Regions from separate parts of the Pseudomonas arsenicoxydans genome, predicted to be linked through region 3. Evidence: predicted binding sites of a transcription regulator. Region 3 holds the regulator's gene; each other region holds the start of a gene.
What was found. The regulator sigma-54, encoded in region 3, starts transcription at its own class of promoters, with help from an activator protein. The targets are predictions, from matches to a motif close to ANTGGCATNNANNTTGCTNT.
Positions count from the first base shown of each region.

Region 1: a site for sigma-54 is predicted at 804-823, ahead of flgB (flagellar basal body rod protein FlgB). Genes of this name have one in related genera too.
Region 2: a site for sigma-54 is predicted at 996-1,015, ahead of glnK (P-II family nitrogen regulator). Genes of this name have one in related genera too.

Region 1 is NZ_LT629705.1:5,888,343-5,895,659, reverse strand. Features, by position in the region: gene cheR (protein-glutamate O-methyltransferase CheR) at 1-495, shown strand, start outside; gene flgB (flagellar basal body rod protein FlgB) at 865-1,272, shown strand; gene flgC (flagellar basal body rod protein FlgC) at 1,276-1,719, shown strand; gene flgD (flagellar hook assembly protein FlgD) at 1,735-2,463, shown strand; gene flgE (flagellar hook protein FlgE) at 2,495-3,823, shown strand; gene BLQ41_RS27575 (ribonucleoside-diphosphate reductase subunit alpha) at 4,122-7,016, opposite strand.
Region 2 is NZ_LT629705.1:1,302,488-1,309,804, forward strand. Features, by position in the region: gene BLQ41_RS05805 (BRO-N domain-containing protein) at 1-130, opposite strand, end outside; gene BLQ41_RS05810 (accessory factor UbiK family protein) at 543-803, opposite strand; gene glnK (P-II family nitrogen regulator) at 1,221-1,559, shown strand; gene BLQ41_RS05820 (ammonium transporter) at 1,597-2,934, shown strand; gene BLQ41_RS05825 (secondary thiamine-phosphate synthase enzyme YjbQ) at 3,149-3,574, shown strand; gene sutA (transcriptional regulator SutA) at 3,678-4,001, shown strand; gene BLQ41_RS05835 (HAD family hydrolase) at 4,188-4,895, opposite strand; gene xerC (tyrosine recombinase XerC) at 4,892-5,791, opposite strand; gene BLQ41_RS05845 (DUF484 family protein) at 5,794-6,519, opposite strand; gene dapF (diaminopimelate epimerase) at 6,533-7,317, opposite strand, start outside.
Region 3 is NZ_LT629705.1:41,090-48,406, forward strand. Features, by position in the region: gene BLQ41_RS00235 (ATP-binding cassette domain-containing protein) at 1-802, opposite strand, end outside; gene BLQ41_RS00240 (KpsF/GutQ family sugar-phosphate isomerase) at 1,080-2,054, shown strand; gene BLQ41_RS00245 (KdsC family phosphatase) at 2,054-2,578, shown strand; gene lptC (LPS export ABC transporter periplasmic protein LptC) at 2,586-3,158, shown strand; gene lptA (lipopolysaccharide transport periplasmic protein LptA) at 3,145-3,693, shown strand; gene lptB (LPS export ABC transporter ATP-binding protein) at 3,693-4,418, shown strand; gene BLQ41_RS00265 (RNA polymerase factor sigma-54) at 4,603-6,096, shown strand; gene hpf (ribosome hibernation-promoting factor, HPF/YfiA family) at 6,171-6,479, shown strand; gene ptsN (PTS IIA-like nitrogen regulatory protein PtsN) at 6,492-6,956, shown strand; gene rapZ (RNase adapter RapZ) at 6,959-7,317, shown strand, end outside.

The sequences.
Region 1 (7,317 bases), 660 kb from region 3:
TCGTCGGGTCAGGAACCGTATTCGCTGTCGATGTCCATCGATGAGTTCGAGCGGGTCAACATGGGCCAGTTGAAAATGGGTGTGCAGATCGTTGCCACTGATTTGTCCGGCACCATGCTGACCAACTGCAAGACCGGCGAGTACGACAGCCTGGCCATCGGCCGTGGCCTGTCGCCCGAACGCCTTCAGCGTTATTTCGACCCCAAGGGGCCGGGACGCTGGGCGATCAAGGCGCCGATCAAGAGTCGCGTGGAGTTTCGCTCGTTCAACCTGCTCGACAGCTACGCAGCCCTGGGCAAGTTCGATATCGTGTTCTGCCGCAACGTGTTGATCTACTTTTCCGCCGAGGTGAAGAAAGACATCCTGCTGCGCATTCACAGCACGCTCAAACCCGGCGGTTATCTGTTCCTTGGCGCTTCCGAAGCGCTGAACGGTTTGCCGGACCACTACCAGATGGTCCAGTGCAGCCCGGGGATCATTTACCAGGCGAAGTGATGGGTTGGCGGCACACATGAAAACGGGAGTCCTCAGGGGCTCCCGTTTTTTTATGCCTGATGATTTCTCGGCACCACCGCCATTCCCTGTGGGAGCCGGGCTTGCCCGCGATAGCGGTATCACAGGCGAAGTTGATGTGACTGACACACCGCCATCGCGGGCAAGCCCGGCTCCCACAGGGAATGGCGGTGTTCTGAAAATCGGTGACAAGCGGCAGAAAAGCGGCAGACGGCGGAAACCGGTTGCCGCTTTTCTGGCATTGCCGCCTTGCCACCGCCCGCAAAGCCCCGGTTTACGGGATTTTTTGAATTGGCACGCCGCTTGCTATGTCTCTGTTACGAAAATCAGGTCACCCGAAGGTTTCCCGACATGAGCATCAGCTTCGATAAAGCGCTCGGTATCCACGAACAAGCCTTGGGCTTTCGCGCCCAGCGTGCCGAAGTCCTGGCCAACAACATTGCCAACGCCGATACCCCGAACTACAAGGCTCGGGACCTGGAGTTCTCCAAAGTGCTCGCTGCACAGAACGAGAAAACCAATGGCGGCACCTTTGCCTTGAACATGACCAACAGCCGTCATATCGAAGCCGAAGGCCTGGGTAACGGCGACGAATCGCTGATGTATCGCACCCCGATGCAACCGTCGATCGACCAGAACACCGTTGACGCTCAACTGGAACAGTCGAATTACGCGGAAAACGCGGTCGGCTTCCAGGCCAGCTTCACCCTGCTCAACAGCAAATTCAAAGGGCTGATGGCAGCCCTGCGCGGAGAGTAATTCATGTCTCTATCCAGTGTTTTCAACATTGCCGGTAGCGGCATGAGTGCCCAGACCACTCGCTTGAACACCGTGGCTTCGAACATCGCCAACGCCGAAACCGTTTCGTCGAGCATCGACCAGACCTATCGCGCCCGTCACCCGGTATTCGCCACCATGTTCCAGGGCGGCCAGAGCGGCGGCGGTGATTCGCTGTTCCAGAACCAGGACGCGGCCGGTCAAGGCGTGCAAGTGCTGGGTGTGGTTGAGGATCAGAGCAACCTTGAGGCGCGTTACGAGCCGAACCATCCAGCGGCCGACGCCAAGGGTTACGTCTACTACCCCAACGTCAACGTCGTCGAAGAAATGGCCGACATGATTTCCGCCAGTCGTTCGTTCCAGACCAACGCCGAAATGATGAACACCGCCAAAACCATGATGCAGAAGGTCCTGACTCTCGGTCAGTGATAAGGGGCGACTCAGATGAGTGTTACCGATTCCACCAGCAGCCTCAGCGTCAATGACATTCTGGCGAACTCTTCCGTCAAATCCAGCAGCTCCACGTCGGGCGGCATTGCCTCCGCGACCAACAGCGCGACGGGCGGCCAGGCGCTGGGCAAGGATGCGTTCCTGCAATTGCTGGTCACCCAGCTCAAAAACCAGAACCCGCTGGACCCGCAGGACAACAGCGCGTTCGTCGCCCAGTTGGCCCAGTTCAGCAGCCTGGAAGGCATCACTACGCTCAACAGCACGGTCAGCTCGATTGCCGGCAACTACAGCTCTTCGCAAGCGTTGCAGGCCTCGTCCCTGGTCGGCCGCTCCGTGATCGTGCAGACCAACAATATCCAGGTCGATGATCCGACCAAGGCTGTCAACGGCTCGGTCAATCTGACGTCGTCCATCTCCAGCGGCACCGTGACCGTTACCGACAGCACTGGCAAAACAATCAGAACCATTGATCTGGGCACTCGTGCGGTCGGCAGTTCCAGCTTCACGTGGGATGGCAAGGACTCGAGCGGCAACCCCGTTCCGGTCGGTGCCTACACCATCAAGGCCAGTGCGCCGGTCAACGGCACGGCGACGGACCTGGCGGTTTACCTGCCGGCCACCGTCAACAGCGTGACCCTGAGCCAGACCGGCGGCGAGCTGACGCTCAACCTCGCGGGCCTGGGCCCCGTCGCCCTGTCCAAAGTTCAAACCATTGGTATATAGAGCCGACTAACCCGGCACAAAGGAGTGGAATATGTCTTTCAATATCGGCCTTAGCGGTCTCTATGCAGCCAACAAACAACTGGACGTGACCGGTAACAACATCGCCAACGTCGCGACTACCGGTTTCAAATCCTCCCGCACCGAATTTGAAGACGTCTACTCGGCGACCAAACTCGGCAGCGGCGGCAAAGTGGTCGGCAGCGGCGTGCGCCTGGCCAACGTGTCCCAGCAGTTCACCCAGGGTGACATCAACAACACCGGTAACGTGCTGGACATGGGCATCAACGGTTCGGGTTTCTTCGCCCTGAGCAACAATGGTTCGGTGTCTTACACCCGTAACGGTACGTTCAAGGTCGACAAGGACGGTTTCATCACCAACACCGATTACACGTCTCGCCTGCAAGGCTACGGCGTGGATGCCAACGGCAAGATCATCAACGGCGTGTTGACTGACCTGAAACTCGACACCTCGAACCTGGCACCGAAGTCCACTTCGGCTGTGGCATCGACAATCAACTTGAACTCGACGGCTCCGGTCATCGACGATACCGTCCCGGCGGGCAAGTTCGACCCAGCACTGACGGCGACCTACACCAAATCGTTCAGCACCCCGATCTATGACAGCCAGGGCAACAAGCACGAGATGGATCAGTACGTCGTGAAAACGGCTGGCAACACCTGGAAGGTTTATACCCTGGTAGACGGTCGTAACCCGGATGCTACCGGCAGCGACCCGAAAACCACTGCCCCGATCGCTTCGACACTGTCGTTCGACAGCGGCGGCAAGTTGACTCAGGTGAGCACGCCAGATCCGTTGGGCGGACCTGCAATCATCAGCAGTGACTTGACGCTGAAAAGCTGGGTACCAGGCACTGTGACCAATGGCGTCTGGACAGCCAACGGCGCCGCCGCGAACCCGGCAGGCGTGACCATCTCGATGGCCAAGACTACCCAGTACAACGCTGACACCGCGCGTTCGATCCCGACCCAGGACGGTTACGCCACTGGCCAGATCACCAACCTGACCATCGACGGCACCGGTACTCTGTTCGCTAACTTCAGCAACAACCAGAGCAAGGCCATCGGCCAGGTTGCGCTGGCCAGCTTTACTAACGAACAGGGCCTGCAAGCGATTGGCGGCACTAGCTGGAAAGAGACCTTCGCCTCGGGTATCCCAGGCTATGACGCTCCGGAAACCGGGACCCTGGGCTCCATCCAGTCCAACTCCCTGGAAGAGTCCAACGTCAACCTGACCAACGAACTGGTCAACCTGATCAAGGCGCAGAGCAACTACCAGGCAAACGCCAAGACTATTTCCACCCAGAGCACCATCATGCAGACCATCATTCAGATGACCTGATGCTGGTTAGCTGAAAAGCGCTGCACAAATGGCCCCTCGCAATAGGGGCTTTTTTTTGCCGGAATTTTTTATCTGGTGCCGAGGTTTGGGTTGTCTGTGCCGGCCTCTTCGCGGGCAAGCCCGCTCCCACAGGAGACCGGGGTTGCCCAGAGAAATGCGATCAACTGTGGGAGCGGGCTTGCCCGCGAAGGCGTCAGCTCGGCTGCTACTTTCCTTGGGGCAAAAGAAAACCCCCGACAATCCAGAGGACTGATCGGGGGTTTTCGAGTCAGCGCCTTTCAGCGCTCACCGACTCAGCTTATTGGCAAGCTTCGCAATCCGGCTCGTCAATCGCGCAGGCCTTAGGCACTGGCGCCGGACCGGCAGGAGCTGCCAGGACCGAATCTTCACCGTGGTTGCCGCCGCTGGAAACAGCGTTCAGCTTGCCGGTGTTGATGGTCGACTTCTCGGTGCTGGTCGCGGCCAGGGCACGGAGGTAGTAAGTGGTTTTCAGGCCACGGTACCAAGCCATGCGGTAGGTCACGTCCAGCTTCTTGCCCGATGCACCCGCGATGTACAGGTTCAGCGATTGAGCCTGGTCGATCCACTTCTGACGACGGCTGGCCGCGTCAACGATCCACTTGGTGTCCACTTCGAAAGCAGTCGCGTAGAGCTCTTTGAGTTCTTGCGGAATGCGCTCGATCTGCTGCACCGAACCGTCGTAGTACTTCAGGTCGTTGATCATGACCGCGTCCCACAGACCGCGAGCCTTCAGGTCGCGAACCAGGTACGGGTTGATCACGGTGAATTCGCCCGACAGGTTCGATTTCACATAGAGGTTCTGGTAGGTCGGTTCGATCGACTGCGAGACGCCAGTGATGTTGGCGATGGTCGCGGTCGGTGCGATGGCCATGATGTTGGAGTTACGAATGCCTTTCTGTACACGGGCGCGAACCGGTGCCCAGTCCAGGGATTCGTTCAGGTCAACATCGATGTACTTCTGGCCACGCTGTTCGATCAGGATCTGTTGCGAGTCCAGCGGCAGGATGCCTTTGGACCACAGCGAACCCTGGAACGTCTCGTAGGCGCCGCGCTCGTCGGCCAGGTCGCAGGAAGCCTGGATCGCGAAGTAGCTGACCGCTTCCATCGACTTGTCGGCGAACTCGACGGCAGCGTCGGAACCGTAAGGAATGTGCTGCAGGTACAGCGCGTCCTGGAAGCCCATGATGCCCAGGCCGACCGGACGGTGCTTGAAGTTGGAGTTCTTCGCTTGCGGCACCGAGTAGTAGTTGATGTCGATCACGTTATCGAGCATGCGAACGGCGGTGTTCACGGTGCGTTCCAGCTTGGCGGTGTCCAGCTTGCCGTTGACGATGTGGTTCGGCAGGTTGATCGAGCCCAGGTTGCAAACGGCGATCTCGTCCTTGTTGGTGTTCAAGGTGATCTCGGTGCACAGGTTCGAGCTGTGGACCACGCCCACGTGCTGCTGCGGGCTGCGCAGGTTGCACGGGTCTTTGAAGGTCAGCCAAGGGTGGCCGGTTTCAAACAGCATGGACAGCATTTTGCGCCACAGGTCTTTGGCCTGGATGGTCTTGAACAGCTTGACCTTGCCCGGGTACTCGGTCAGGGCTTCGTAGTACTCGTAACGCTCTTCGAAAGCCTTGCCGGTCAGGTCGTGCAGGTCCGGCACTTCGGATGGCGAGAACAGAGTCCACTTGCCGTCATCGAAGACGCGCTTCATGAACAGGTCAGGGATCCAGTTGGCGGTGTTCATGTCGTGGGTACGACGACGATCATCACCGGTGTTCTTGCGCAGCTCGATGAACTCTTCGATATCCATGTGCCAGGTTTCCAGGTAGGCACAGACAGCGCCTTTGCGCTTGCCACCCTGGTTAACGGCGACGGCGGTGTCGTTCACTACTTTCAGGAACGGTACAACGCCCTGGGATTTGCCGTTGGTGCCCTTGATGTAAGAACCCAGCGCACGAACAGGCGTCCAGTCGTTGCCCAGGCCGCCAGCGAATTTGGACAACATGGCGTTGTCGTGGATCGCGTGGTAGATGCCGGACAGGTCATCCGGCACGGTGGTCAGGTAGCAGCTCGACAGCTGTGGACGCAGGGTGCCGGCGTTGAACAGGGTAGGGGTCGAGGACATGTAGTCGAAGGACGACAACAGGTTGTAGAACTCGATCGCACGGTCTTCCTTGTTCTTCTCTTCGATCGCCAGGCCCATGGCCACGCGCATGAAGAAAATCTGCGGCAGTTCGAAGCGGATACCGTCCTTGTGGATGAAGTAACGGTCGTACAGGGTTTGAAGGCCCAGGTACGTGAACTGCTGATCACGCTCGTGGTTGATCGCCTTGCCGAGTTTTTCCAGGTCGAAGGTGGCCAGGACCGGGTTCAGCAATTCGAACTCGATACCCTTGGCGATGTACGCAGGCAGGGCCTTGGCGTACAGGTCGACCATTTCGTGGTGGGTCGCGCTTTCGGCAACGTTCAGGAAGCTCAGGCCTTCGGCACGCAGGGTGTCCATCAGCAGGCGGGCGGTGACGAACGAGTAGTTCGGCTCGCGCTCGACCAGCGTACGGGCGGTCATCACCAGAGCGGTGTTGACGTCGGTCAGGGCCACGCCGTCGTACAGGTTTTTCAGGGTTTCGCGCTGGATCAGGTCGCCGTCGACCTCTTCCAGGCCTTCGCACGCTTCGGTGACGATGGTGTTCAGGCGGCCCATGTCCAGCGGAGCAAAGGTGCCATCGGCGCGGGTGATGCGGATCGACGGATGAGCGTTGACTGCTTGCTCGGCCGGGGCGTGGGCAGCGCGTTCTTTCGAACGGCCGTCACGGTAGATCACGTAGTCGCGAGCCACTTTCTGCTCGCCGGCACGCATCAGGGCCAGTTCGACCTGGTCCTGGATTTCTTCGATGTGGATGGTGCCGCCCGATGGCATGCGACGCTTGAAGGTCGCGGTGACTTGTTCGGTCAGGCGGGCAACGGTGTCATGGATTCGCGACGAGGCGGCAGCGGTGCCGCCTTCAACTGCGAGAAACGCTTTGGTGATCGCGACGGTGATCTTGTCATCGGTGTAAGGAACGACAGTGCCGTTACGCTTGATCACGCGCAGCTGACCAGGCGCGGTGGCGGACAGATCCGAAGTCGAATCAGCGGCCTGCGGCAAGGTGCCCTGCGGGTTCTCGCGAGTTGTGTCGGTTTGCATGGGGGGTTGTCTCCACATTCTCTATGTTTGTTTGGGCACCATCACGGTGCCCACCGTTCTGTCCTGAAGCACTACAACCGACGAGGTGCCGGGTATAACAACTTCGGGACAGTAGGAAAAAGGCTAATGATGCCGCTTCCTTGCCGAAGTCTTTGGCGGCGAGCCTGCGCTCGAAGCCGGATTCCTTTCAGGGGTGCCAGTTATGACTGCAACACCCGTACCGTTCTGACCGTTCAGGCCTGGAAAAACGGTGCCATCCGCGCACGCGGTTTGGGCTTGTAAATTCGTGCTTGGTTCAACC
Region 2 (7,317 bases), 1.3 Mb from region 3:
GGAAAAGGCGAAGCAGACGACCCAGGTCTCGGGCGCTGAACCAAGGCTGGTTTTCAATCAAAAGCGCGTGAAGATGGAGTTTGTGGCGGGTGAAGACGTGGGGGGACAAATAAGCGTCATCGCTATTCATTGATACAGCTCCTTTTGCTAATGGGGCTGCCGGCAATCGTCGCCAAACGATTGGGGTGGCAGCTGTACGCGGGTTGGCGAACCGGAGCAAAAGGAACCCGGCAGACCCGAAGGTCTCCCACGCACAGCCGCCATGACTCGAGAGATGGTCGTCGTGCACCTTAAGCTTCCAAGTCGCCAAACCCAGTGCTGACTATTCAGCTGGGATGAGCTTAGGAACCTGGGCTTCGCGGCGCTATCGGACGGCGGTGGTGATCTTTGTAGGGCGTTGCCGAGATTGTGGCGGGGCGGAAGATCAAAAGATCGCAGCCTGCGGCAGCTCCTACAGGGGTTGGTCTATCCAGTGTGGGAGGGCTGGTAGACCGAGGTGACGCTATTCGCGGGCGAGCCCGCTCCCACAGGGATTTGCAGTGTTACTCGGCAGGCGGATTCAGCTTCGCTTCCAGCTCGGCGACCTTTACTTCGAGGCTTTCCAGCCGTGCCCGGGTCCGCGCCAGCACAACCATCTGGCTATCAAACTCTTCACGACTCACCAGATCCAGCTTGCTGAAGCCACTCTGCAACAAAGCCTTAAATTGGCTTTCGATTTCGCTTTTCGGCAATGGGGTTTCGCCGCTGAAGAGGCGTGAGGCGGTGCCGGTCAGGGCGTCGAGGAAGTCTTTGGGTGCGAGCATGGCAAATGTCCTGTCAACAATGGCGGGCAGTGTATCACGCAGTGTCTATAGTCAATTCCGGCGGCAGGGATGCACGCTTTTCGCGCATGCAGATGGACGGCATCGCACCGTTGTTGTGCGTAACGCGTCAGGTGTTGTGGCGATGTGGTGGGTATCTGCGGCCAAAGGCTTGAATTCAGTAGGTTTTGTGGAGATGGCAAGCTTTCTGCTTAGTCAGTAGTAACCCATGCACTGATGCAGTCGCTGTGACGAATGCAGTGCGCCAAGCGGAACGGGGAGTTGTTTCGTGAGGAGCGGTTAGCTGGCGTCGGACGGGCAGGTAAGGTCGACGATGCGTTACAAAGCCAGGCACTGCGCTTAGACTTGAGTCGGGTTTGTTTTCCTGGGGCAAGTCCACCAATTCGGGAGAGAGTTTTCATGAAGCTAGTCACTGCCATCATCAAGCCGTTCAAACTGGACGACGTGCGCGAGTCGCTGTCCGAGATCGGCGTGCAGGGCATTACCGTTACTGAAGTCAAAGGCTTCGGTCGGCAGAAGGGTCACACCGAGCTGTACCGCGGCGCGGAGTACGTGGTCGATTTTCTGCCCAAGGTGAAGATCGATGTCGCCATTGACGACAAGGATCTGGACCGGGTTATCGAGGCGATAACCAAGGCTGCCAACACCGGCAAGATCGGTGACGGCAAGATCTTCGTGGTCAATCTGGAACAGGCGATTCGCATCCGTACCGGCGAAACCGATACCGACGCGATTTAAAAGCCGCCACAAACCCAACGCCCCAGGAGAAAACAATATGACTCTGCGTAAATTCGCAGGGCTAGGAGCCCTGTTGTCCCTCGTAATGCCCGGCCTGGCCATGGCGGCAGATCCGGCGGCGCCTCCAGTCCTCAATTCCGGCGATACCGCCTGGATGATGACCTCGACAGCCCTTGTGCTGTTCATGACCATCCCCGGCCTCGCGCTGTTCTACGGCGGCATGGTTCGTTCCAAAAACGTTCTTTCGTTGATGATGCAATGCTTCGCCATTACCGGCCTGGTCACCATCCTGTGGTTCATTTATGGCTACAGCATGGCGTTCGATACCACGGGGATGGAAGCCAACGTCGTCAACCTCAACTCCTTTGTCGGCAGCTTTGCCAAGGCCTTCCTCGCGGGCATCACGCCTGCCAGCATTACTGGCCCGACGGCGCTGTTCCCTGAGGCGGTGTTTGTCACCTACCAGATGACGTTTGCCATCATCACTCCGGCGCTGATCGTCGGTGCGTTTGCAGAACGGATGAAGTTCTCCGCGATGCTGGTGTTCATGGGGATCTGGTTCACTCTGGTTTACGCGCCGATTGCGCACATGGTCTGGAGCGGTCCGGGTTCGCTGTTGGGCGACTGGGGCGTGCTCGACTTCGCCGGCGGCACCGTGGTGCATATCAATGCCGGTGTGGCCGGCCTGATTGCCTGCCTGGTATTGGGCAAGCGTAAAGGTTTCCCGACCACCCCGATGGCTCCGCACAACCTCGGCTATACCCTGATGGGCGCTGCGATGTTGTGGGTCGGCTGGTTCGGTTTCAACGCAGGTTCCGCTGCTGCTGCCAACGGCACGGCCGGCATGGCAATGCTTGTGACCCAGATCGCCACCGCCGCCGCTGCGCTGGGCTGGATGTTCGCCGAGTGGATCACTCACGGCAAACCAAGTGCTCTGGGTATCGCTTCGGGCGTGGTTGCCGGTCTGGTTGCGATCACCCCGGCGGCGGGTACGGTTGGCCCGATGGGCTCGATGATCATCGGCCTGGCGGCGGGCGTGGTGTGCTTCTTCTGCGCCACCACCCTGAAACGCAAACTCGGTTATGACGATTCCCTGGACGCCTTCGGTGTGCACGGTATCGGCGGCATCCTCGGCGCGATCCTGACCGGTGTGTTCGCTGCACCGTCCCTGGGTGGCTTCGGCACCGTGACCGACATCGCCGCACAAGTCTGGATTCAGTGCAAAGGCGTAGGCTTCACGGTGATCTACACCGCGATCGTCACCTTCATCATTCTCAAGGTCCTGGACGCTGTCATGGGCCTGCGAATCACGGAAGAAGAAGAGGCTGTCGGTATCGACCTGGCACTGCACAACGAACGCGGCTACAACTTGTAAGCACGCGCATAAAAAACTTGCCCGGCTTGCCGGGCATTTTTTTGTCCGGGATTTGTCCATGAAGGAACTGCTGAAAGGTTTTTTCCTACATGTTTGGCAGTGTTTACGGCGGGCGATTTTCTGCGGCCAATGGCTTACATGATTGAAGGAATATTAGGGCCTTTGTTTTTTCCCAGAGCGCGCTAGAATGCGCCCCGAACGTGCGGAGAACTGTATGTGGCAACAGACTCTGATAACCCTGCGGGCAAGGCCCCGGGGCTTTCATCTGGTAACGGACGAGTTACTCGCCGGTTTGCCTGAAATCAAGGCGTGCCGGGTCGGTCTGTTGCATTTGTTGCTACAGCATACCTCGGCGTCGTTGACCATCAACGAGAACGCCGATCCGGCGGTACGTCGCGACTTCGAACGATTTTTCAATCGTCTGATCCCACAAGGAACAGACGGCTATGAGCATAACGACGAAGGCCTGGACGACCTCCCGGCGCACTTCAAGGCCAGTGTGCTTGGCTGTCAGCTCAGTTTGCCGATTTCGGCGGGCCGACTGGCGCTGGGAACCTGGCAGGGCGTTTATCTGGGCGAGCACCGTGATTTTGGCGGTGCCCGTAAAGTCCTCGCCACCGTGCACGGTGAAGAGGCATGAACCGCTGGTCACCAACGGTTATTGAATTTTTCCGGCAGCTGTCGACAGACGGTAAAGCTGGGCTATAACTAATCTGCTTTTCGCAAGAGTCATGAGGTAGAACATGAGCGACGATGATCTGGAAAACGACGACCTCGAAGTAGGCGACGACGACGAAACCGAAGAAGGTCTGGAAGCAGCGGCCGAAGACGTCGCTGAAGACGACGGCGGTGATACGCCCGTTCCGACCGCCAAAGGCAAAGCCAAGGCTGCGGTATCGGTTGATGAGCTGCCGAGTGTTGAAGCCAAGAACAAGGAACGCGACGCCCTGGCCAAGGCCATGGAAGAGTTTCTGGCGCGGGGCGGCAAGGTGCAGGAAGTGGAGGCCAATGTGGTCGCCGATCCTCCCAAGAAGCCTGACAACAAGTACGGCAGCCGGCCTATCTAAGCGCCTGCTACCTGCTTGCTGAAAAAGCCCGCCGTCGCTGCGGGCTTTTTCATGGGCGGGAAAAAAAGTCGAAGTTGACGAGGCCACTGTGGGAGTGGGCTTGCCCGCGATGAGGCCATCAGATCCAACAGTAATGTTGGCTGATCGTCAGCTATCGCGAGCAAGCCCGCTTCCACAGGCTCTTTATCAGGCCGAGGCGGAGTTCCAGAGGGCCAACAACGCCGGCAACTCGGTCAAGCTGCGAATCTCGGCATCCGGTGCCTTCTCGGCTTCCCAAGCCTTGCCCGCCGGGTTGAACCATATCGCCCGCAATCCCGCCTGCTGTGCTCCGGCGATGTCATCTCCAGGATGATCACCGATATGCACCGCCGTCTCCGGCGTCGCCCCACCACGCTGCAACGCCTCGTGAAACAATCGCGCATCGGGTTTGGCGATGCCGATGTCTTCGGCACACAACGCAAACTTGAAGTAATCCGCCAGCCCCAGCCGGCGCACATCGGCGTTGCCGTTGGTGACCACGCCGAGGGCGTAGTGCTTGGCCAGCATGCCCAGCGTCGGCTCGACGTCAGGGAACACATCGATCTGATGCCGTGCGTGCAGAAACACTTCAAAACTTTTGTCGGCCAGATCAGAAGCCTGATCATGGTCGTAGCCGGCTTCTTCCAGCGCATGGAACAGCACCCGGCGGCGTAGCGCGCTGATGCGGTGTTTGAGGCCCGGTTCGCTCCCCAGGATGCGCTCGCGAATCGTCCACAAATGTTCCACCGGCACCGCGCCCAGATTGGGTGCGTGCTCGGTCAGCCATTCACGCAGTACGGCTTCGGCGCTGACGATCACCGGGGCGGTGTCCCACAAGGTGTCGTCGAGGTCGAAGGTGATCAATTGGATGGTCATGAATCATCGCCCTTAATGCGTTTGGCCCGTGGATGGGCGCTGTCGTAGACCGTTGCCAGGTGCTGGAAGTCCAGGTGGGTATAGATCTGGGTGGTCTTGATGTCCGAGTGGCCAAGCAGTTCCTGCACGGCTCGCAGGTCCTGGGAGGACTCCAGCAAGTGGCTGGCGAAGGAGTGGCGCAGCATGTGCGGGTGCAGGTTCTGTCCCAGTTCGCGTTCGCCGGCTGCCTTGACCCTTACCTGAATGGCCCGTGGCCCGAGGCGCCGGCCTTGCTGGCTGACAAACACCGCGTCGTCCGCCGGGTTGGTCATGGCCCGCAATGGCAGCCACAGTTCCAGCGCTTCGCGAGCCTTTTTGCCCACCGGAAGCAGTCGGGTCTTGCTGCCCTTGCCGAGCACTTGAACCATGCCGTCGGCCAGATCCAGCTGATCCAGATTGAGTCCGGTCAGTTCCGAAAGCCGCAAACCCGAAGAATAGAACAGCTCCAGAATGGCCTGATCCCGACGCGCGAGGAAGTCATCTTCCACCGCGCCTTCGAGCAGTTGCAGCGCGCGGTCGGTATCGAGGGTTTTCGGCAGCCGGCGTTCGCCCTTGGGCGGTGCCAGGCCGTTGGCCGGGTCGTGATCGCACAGGCCTTCGCGGTTCAGATAGTGATAGAGCCCGCGCACTGCCGAGAGCAGGCGCGCCAGGCTGCGGGACGATTGACCCTGTGAATGCAGGCGCGCGATCAGGCTGCGCAAGCGTTGAATGTCCAGGGCGGCCCAACTGCTGATGTTCTGTTTGACGCACCAGCCGAGCACTTTGTCGAGATCGCGGCGGTAGGCGTACAGCGTGTGGGGCGACACCTGGCGCTCACTGCGCAGGTGTTCGCAGTAAGCGTCCAGTTGCCGTTCCACGATCAGCGTACCGAGCGCAGGGAGCTGTTGACCCGTGGCAGCACCCGGCCCATGACTTCGGCGATGTAGCTCAGGAACAGCGTGCCGACCGAGCTTTTATAGTGTTGCGGATCGCGACTGGCGATGGCCAGGACGCCGTGGATGCCTTGATAGCTGATAGCGACGACGGCGGTCGAGCCGATCTGCTTGCGCTGTTCTTCGCCGAACAGGAAGTCCAGTTCGTGATCGCGCAGGCTGCCGCTGACGCTTTTGTCTTCCGAGAGCAGACCGCCGATGGCCGTTTGTGCTTCGGCATGAGTAACCCAACGACCGACCGGCATCGGATTGTCACCCAGCAGGATCAGGCTGACGAAGGGCACCTGGAAGTCCTGGCGCAGGCTGTCTTCGACGCTGATCACCACGTCTTCCAGGCTGTTGGCGTCCATCAGTGCGAGAATCAAGCGGCGGGTCTTGTCGAACAGGCGGTCGTTGTCGCGAGCCACGTCCATCAAGTGCGAGAGGCGATGACGCAACTCGATGTTGCGATCGCGCAGGATCTTCATCTGTCGCTCGACCAGCGAGACGGTATCGCCACGCTGGTGCGGAATGCGCAAGGCCGGGAGCAGTTCTTCGTGCTCGACGAAAAAATCCGGATGAGCCTCCAGGTACGCGGCAATTGCCGCCGCCTCAAGGCTTTCGGAAGGGGATTCGTCGGGCTGTAGGGCGGGAACCTGGGGCTTATCTTTCATGGATTCGACTCTCTCAAAGACGCACTTGTCCTTCATAAACGCGCACTGCCGGGCCGGTCATCATGACCGGTTGGCCTGGGCCTGCCCATTCAATGGACAGGCGCCCGCCGGGCAGGTCGATCAATAGCGGCGAATCCATCCACCCCTGGCTGATCGCAGCCACTGCAGCTGCGCAGGCGCCGGTGCCGCAGGCCTGGGTTTCCCCGGCGCCACGTTCCCAGACGCGCAACTGCGCGCGGTTCCGGTCGATGACCTGGAGAAAACCGACATTGACCCGCGCCGGGAAGCGCGGGTGGTGTTCGATTTTCGGCCCCAGTTCATGCACCGGTGCGTTGTTGATGTCGCTGACCCGTAGCACGGCATGGGGGTTGCCCATGGACACGGCGGCCAGTTCAACCGCGGTGCCATCGACGTCGAGTTTATAGCTCAGCGCCTGTTCTGGCGCGTCGAATGGAATCTCGGCCGGCACCAGGCGTGGCGCCCCCATGTTGACACCGATCTGGCCGTCGCTGCGGATATCCAGCTCGATGATGCCGCTTTTGGTCTCGACGCGAATCTGCCGCTTGGCGGTCAGGCGCTTGTCGAGCACAAAGCGGGCAAAACAGCGCGCACCGTTGCCGCACTGTTCCACTTCGGAGCCGTCGGAGTTGAAGATCCGGTAACGGAAATCAACGTCCGGGTTGCTCGGCGCTTCGACGATCAGCAACTGGTCAAAACCGATACCGGTATGCCGATCGCCCCATTGCTTGGCGTGTTTGGGCAGGATGTGCGCGTGCTGGCTGACCAGGTCGAGGACCA
Region 3 (7,317 bases):
TCCCCAGAAGATCTGCGCGGTAATCCGTCGCTGGAAAGTGGTATGCGACCGGACCGTCGGGATCACCTGTCATGAATTGACGAATGCGCGGTTCCTGCGAGTTCATCAACTCCTCGGGAGTGCCCTGCCCCAATACCTGCCCGTCACCCACTACATATATGTAATCGGCGATGCTCGCGGTCTCGGCCAGATCGTGGGACACCACGATACTGGTGATGCCCAGCGCATCGTTGAGCAAGCGGATCAGGCGCACCAGCACGCCCATGGCGATAGGGTCCTGGCCGACAAAAGGCTCGTCATACATGAGAATCTGCGGATCGAGGGCAATCGCCCGCGCCAGCGCGACACGACGCTTCATGCCGCCGGACAACTCGTCAGGCATCAGCTCGATGGCGCCACGCAAGCCCACGGCCTGCAATTTGAGCAGGACGATGTCGCGGATCATCTCTTCCGGCAGCTCGGTGTGGACGCGCAGCGGAAAGGCGACGTTCTCGAACACATCGAGGTCGGTGAACAGCGCGCCGCTCTGAAACAGCACACCCATGTGTTTACGCGCATCGAACAAATCGCTGCGCGACAGCTTTGGCAGGTTCTGGCCGTTGACCCAGACTTCGCCCTTGGTGGGCCGCAACTGTGCGCCCATCAAGCGCAAAAGCGTGGTCTTGCCACACCCGGAAGGCCCCATGATGCCGGTGACCTTGCCGCGCGGGATACGGATATCGACGTTATTGAAAATGCTGCGCGCACCGCGCTTGAAGGTCAGTCCCTTCAGCTCGACCGCGTAGGCGTTATCGGCACTCATCTAAACTCCTTGCGATGCAGCCTCTCACTCGGACGCCTGGCTCTCTGACGAAAGCACATACCTCCCCGGGCAGGCCGAACTGGCGGCGAACTATATCACTGCAAAGGGCAAGCGCCCAAGGCCCAAGCCGGGCCATCTTCAGCAACAAGACAGGGAAAAAACCTTGTTCGGCGGGTATTTGGCAACAGGGAACGACAAAGCATGACGAACTTGCGTGAGGGTTTCGATCATTACCGCTATAATCGCCGCCTTTTCATCAGGCTATACGATTTCTGACATGAGCCAATCCAGCGACCTGATTCAATCCGCCCAACGCACCATCCGCCTCGAGCTGGAAGCCGTACAAGGCTTGCTACCCCAAATCGACGCAGATTTCGTACGCGCTTGCGAGATGATTCTGGCCAGCAAAGGCCGCGTGGTCGTGGTCGGCATGGGCAAGTCGGGGCATATCGGCAACAAGATTGCCGCCACACTTGCCAGTACCGGCACCACGGCCTTTTTCGTGCACCCGGCCGAAGCCAGCCATGGCGACATGGGCATGATTACGCGCGACGACATCATCCTGGCCCTGTCGAACTCCGGCTCTACCAATGAAATCGTGACCCTGCTGCCCTTGATCAAACGCCTGGGCATCAAATTGATCAGCGTCACTGGCAACCCCGATTCGCCGCTGGCCAAGGCTGCCGAGGTCAACCTCAACGTTCACGTCGAGCACGAAGCCTGCCCACTGAACCTGGCACCGACCTCTTCGACCACCGCTGCGCTGGTCATGGGTGATGCCCTGGCTGTCGCACTGCTGGAAGCCCGTGGCTTTACTGCTGAAGATTTCGCCTTTTCCCACCCGGGTGGCGCGCTGGGCAGACGCTTGCTGCTGAAAGTCGAAAACGTCATGCACGCCGGACAAGAGCTGCCGCAGGTTCAGCGCGGCACCCTGCTCAAGGACGCGCTCATGGAAATGACCCGAAAGGGCCTGGGCATGACTGTGATCCTGGAAGCCGATGGCAAACTCGCCGGCATCTTCACCGACGGTGACTTGCGTCGCACCCTGGACCGCAGCATCGACATCCACAGCGCCACCATCGATCAGGTCATGACCGCACACGGCAAAACCGCCCGAGCCGAAATGCTTGCGGCCGAAGCCCTGAAAATCATGGAAGACCACAAGATCAACGCACTGGTCGTGGTCGACAGCGACGACCGCCCGGTCGGCGCCTTGAACATGCACGACTTGCTGCGTGCAGGAGTAATGTAATGAGCACCGACCTGCTGCAACGCGGCAAACAGATAAAACTCGCGGTGTTCGACGTCGACGGCGTGCTGACCGACGGACGGCTGTACTTCCTTGAAGACGGTAGCGAATTCAAGACGTTCAATACCCTCGACGGCCAAGGCATCAAGATGTTGATGGCAGCCGGCGTGCAGACCGCTATCATCAGCGGCCGCAAGACTCCCGTGGTCGAGCGTCGGGCGAAGAACCTCGGCATTCCACACCTTTATCAGGGGCGCGAAGACAAACTGGTGGTGCTGGACGAGCTTCTGGCCCAACTCAACCTAAGCTATGAACAAGTTGCCTATTTGGGTGACGACTTGCCAGACCTGCCGGTGATTCGCCGTGTTGGCCTGGGCATGGCGGTGGCCAATGCTGCCAGCTTCGTGCGTGAAAACGCCCATGGCATTACCCTGGCCCGTGGTGGCGAGGGTGCCGCTCGTGAATTCTGCGAATTGATCCTGCTCGCCCAGGGCCGCCTTGATGCGGCCAACGCCGCGTACCTGTGAGCCCATTATGTTGAGCAAAAAGATTCGTAACATCGTGCTGTTCAGTTGCATCGCGGCGCTATTCGCCGCGGTCGGCTACTGGAACATCAGCCCGGAACGCTTCCTCGATAAACCGGTAGCCAAGGTCGACGAAAGCGCGATTGACTATTACGCCACCAACGCCCACAGCGTGCAGTACCTGCCGGACGGCAAATTGCAGTACGAAATGACGTCCGACAAGGTTGAACACCTGAAAGCGACCGAGGTGACGTTGCTGACCAATCCCGACCTGAACATGTTTCGCGGCACCCAGTTCCCGTGGCACGTGCAGAGCGAGCGCGGGGAAGTCAATCCCGACGGCACTCAGGTCGAGCTGATTGATTCGGTGCGCATCACGCGTTTCGACGAGAAAAATCGCAAGACCCTGATTACCACCACCCGTATGACTGTGTTCCCCAAGGAGCAATATGCGCAGACCGATCAACCCGTTAGAATCGACGGCGCTGGCGGTGTATCGACAGGCAACGGAATGAAAGCGTACTTGAAAGAAAGCAGGATACACCTGCTATCGAACGTAAGAGGACAGTATGAGGCTCGTTAAAACTCTCCCTATTTTGCTCAGTCTGGGCGCAGCACTGGGAAGCGTGAGCGCCTGGGCTCTGCCGAACGATCAAGAGCAGCCTATCCGCATTCAGGCCGACGATGCCCAACTGGACGACAAGAATGGCGTTGCCACCTATAAAGGTGACGTGATCATCACCCAAGGCTCGATGATCGTTAAAGGCAACACCGTGACCATCACCCGCACGCCGACCGGCGACATTGACGTGGTGACCTCGGTGGGCAACCTCGCCTACTTCGAACAATTGCAGACCGCCGGCGACACCAAGCCTGTTCAGGGCTGGGGCGTCACGATCCAGTACCATGCCGCGCAAAACCGCATCGTGTTGATCGACAAGGCAAAAGTCATCGACAAGGACAACAACACCACCCAAGGCGAGAAAATCGTCTACGACACCGTCAAGAAGCTTGCGAGCGCTGGTCGCGCCACAGGCAACAAAGTCACCGAAGCGCGTCCACGCATCGACATGGTGATCCAGCCCAAGCCGAAAACCGACGCGAAAAAGGCTCCATAATGGCAACTCTGAAAGCTCAGCATCTGGCCAAGAGCTACAAGAGCCGCCAGGTCGTGCGTGATGTCAGCCTGTCGATCGACAGCGGTCAGATCGTCGGCCTGCTGGGTCCTAACGGCGCCGGCAAGACCACCTGCTTCTATATGATTGTCGGCCTGGTGCAGGCCGACCAGGGTCGCGTACTGATCGATGACCTGGACGTAAGCCACCAGCCAATGCACGGTCGTGCAAAAGCCGGTATCGGCTATCTTCCGCAAGAAGCGTCGATTTTTCGCAAACTCTCGGTGGCCGACAACATCATGGCCATCCTCGAGACCCGCAAGGAGCTCGACAAGGACGGTCGTCGCAAGGAACTGGAAAGCCTGCTACAGGAATTCCATATCAGCCACATCCGTGACAACCTCGGCATGAGCCTCTCCGGTGGTGAGCGCCGCCGCGTGGAAATCGCACGCGCCCTGGCCACCAACCCGAAATTCATCCTGCTCGACGAACCGTTCGCCGGCGTGGACCCGATTTCGGTAGGCGACATCAAACAGATCATCTACCACCTCAAGGCCAAAGGCATTGGCGTGCTGATCACCGACCACAACGTCCGTGAAACCCTGGATATCTGCGAAACCGCCTACATCGTCAACGATGGACAGCTCATTGCCGAAGGCGACTCCGCCACCATCCTGGCCAATGACCTGGTGAAAGAAGTCTATCTGGGCCATGAGTTCCGCCTGTAAGCACTCAGGTGTCTGGCAGGTCGCCCGAGCGCTCGTCTCGATAAAAAATCAACATTTTTTTATTGTTACGGCGCTCTAGGCAAACGCTGCAGTTTCGGGCATATAATTTGCTTATGTTTGGCGCTCCGGCGCCCTGTAGTGGATGGCGCATGTGCGCCGGCGAATAAGGTGTTTAGCCCCTGCCATGAAACCATCGCTAGTCTTGAGAATGGGCCAGCAGCTGACGATGACACCGCAGCTGCAACAGGCCATCCGCCTGCTCCAATTGTCGACCCTGGACCTGCAACAGGAAATCCAGGAGGCCCTGGAGTCCAATCCGATGCTCGAACGCCAGGAAGAAGGCGACGACTTCGATAACGCCGACCCCTTGGCCGACAAAGCCGAACAGCAACCCAACGCCGATGTTTCAGAGCCCTCCTACCAGGAAACCGCCCCGACGGTGGACAACCTCGAGGAAGGTGACTGGAATGAGCGTATTCCCAACGAGCTGCCCGTCGATACGGCATGGGAAGACGTTTATCAGACCAGCGCCAGCAGCCTGCCGAGCAGCGATGACGACGAGTGGGATTTCACTACCCGCACATCAGCCGGTGAAAGCCTGCAAAGCCATTTGCTGTGGCAGCTGAACCTGGCACCGATGTCCGACACCGATCGCTTGATCGCCGTAACCCTGATCGATTGCATCAACAATCAGGGCTACCTGGACGAAACCCTCGAGGAAATCCTCGAAGCCTTCGATCCGGAACTGGACATCGAACTGGACGAAATCGAAGCCGTCCTGCATCGCATCCAGCAGTTCGAGCCTGCCGGTATCGGCGCCCGCAACCTGGGCGAATGCCTGCTGCTGCAACTGCGCCAGCTGCCAGCCAAGACACCTTGGCTGGCGGAAGCCAAGCGCCTGGTCACTGACTACATCGATCTGCTCGGTAGCCGCGACTACAGCCAGCTGATGCGCCGCATGAAGCTCAAGGAAGATGAACTGCGCCAGGTGATCGAACTGGTGCAGAGCCTCAATCCGCGCCCGGGCTCACAAATCGAGTCCAGCGAAGCCGAATACGTCGTCCCTGACGTGATCGTGCGCAAGGACAACGAGCGCTGGCTGGTCGAGCTGAATCAGGAATCGGTGCCACGGCTGCGGGTCAACGCCCAATATGCCGGGTTTGTGCGCCGTGCCGACACCAGCGCCGACAACACCTTCATGCGCAATCAATTGCAAGAAGCACGCTGGTTCATCAAGAGCCTGCAAAGCCGCAACGAAACCCTGATGAAAGTGGCCACCCAAATCGTCGAGCATCAGCGCGGCTTCCTGGAGTACGGTGACGAAGCGATGAAACCGCTGGTCCTGCACGACATCGCCGAAGCGGTGGGCATGCACGAGTCGACGATTTCACGGGTGACCACACAGAAATTCATGCATACCCCTCGGGGCATATATGAACTGAAATACTTTTTTTCCAGCCACGTCAGCACCTCCGAAGGCGGCGAATGCTCGTCCACGGCGATCCGCGCAATCATCAAAAAACTGGTTGCGGCGGAAAATCAGAAAAAGCCGTTGAGTGACAGCAAGATCGCTGGTTTACTGGAGGCACAAGGCATTCAGGTGGCTCGCCGCACCGTCGCCAAGTACCGCGAATCCCTCGGGATCGCGCCTTCGAGCGAACGCAAGCGGTTGATGTAGAGCCACGCCACAGCGTTCCAGTGGTAGATCATCTGATCTACCGCTTTATGCACTGGCAACGAAGGAGAAGCTGTATGCAAGTCAACATCAGTGGACACCAACTGGAAGTGACCGAACCTCTTCGCACCTACATCGGCGAAAAACTCGAACGATTAGAGAGGCATTTCGACAAGATCACCAACGTGCAAGTCACGATGTGCGTCGAAAAGCTGAAGCAGAAAATCGAAGCCACGTTGCATATTCCCGGCAGCGAAGTGGTCGCGAACGCGGAACATACCGATATGTACGCGGCGATCGACTTACTGACCGACAAGCTCGATAAACAACTCAAAAAGCATAAGGAAAAGACCCAAAGCCTGCTCCAGGGCGCTACCGGTCGTTAACACTCCCAACCCATGATCCGACTTGAAAACATCCTGACCCCCGGCCGTTCTCTCGTGAACGTGCCGGGCGGCAGTAAAAAGAAAGCCCTCGAGCAAATTGCCAACCTGATCGCCCGGGAAGTGCCGGATCTGGAGATGCAAGATGTCTTCGAAGCTTTGATTGCCCGTGAAAAACTCGGTTCAACCGGTTTTGGCAACGGCATCGCCATCCCCCACTGTCGCCTCAAGGGCTGCACCTCGCCCATCAGTGCATTGATGCACCTCGACGCACCCATTGATTTCGACGCCATCGACGGCGCCCCGGTTGACCTGCTGTTCGTACTGCTGGTCCCGCAGGCCGCTACCGATGCGCACCTGGAGCTACTGCGCCAGATCGCCAGCATGCTCGATCGCAAGGAAGTGCGCGAAAAACTGCGCAGCGCCCCGAGTAATGAAGCCTTGTATCAGGTCGTCCTGAGCGAGCAAAACGGTCATTAATCATGCGCTTGATCATTGTCAGTGGCCGCTCCGGCTCAGGTAAAAGTACCGCACTCGATGTTCTCGAGGACAACGGCTACTACTGCATCGACAACCTGCCTGCCGGGTTGCTGCCGGAACTCGCCGAGCGCGCACTGATTCATACCGAACTCGCACAACCGCTGGTTGCCGTATCCATCGATGCCCGCAACCTGCCCAGTCATCTGTCGCGATTTCCGGAACTGCTGGAAGAAGTCCGCAGCCGGCACATCAAATGCGATGTGCTGTACCTGGACGCCGACGAAGAAACGTTGCTCAAACGGTTTTCGGAAACCCGCCGTCGCCACCCGCTCAGTACCGCCCACCGTTCGTTGGCCGAGGC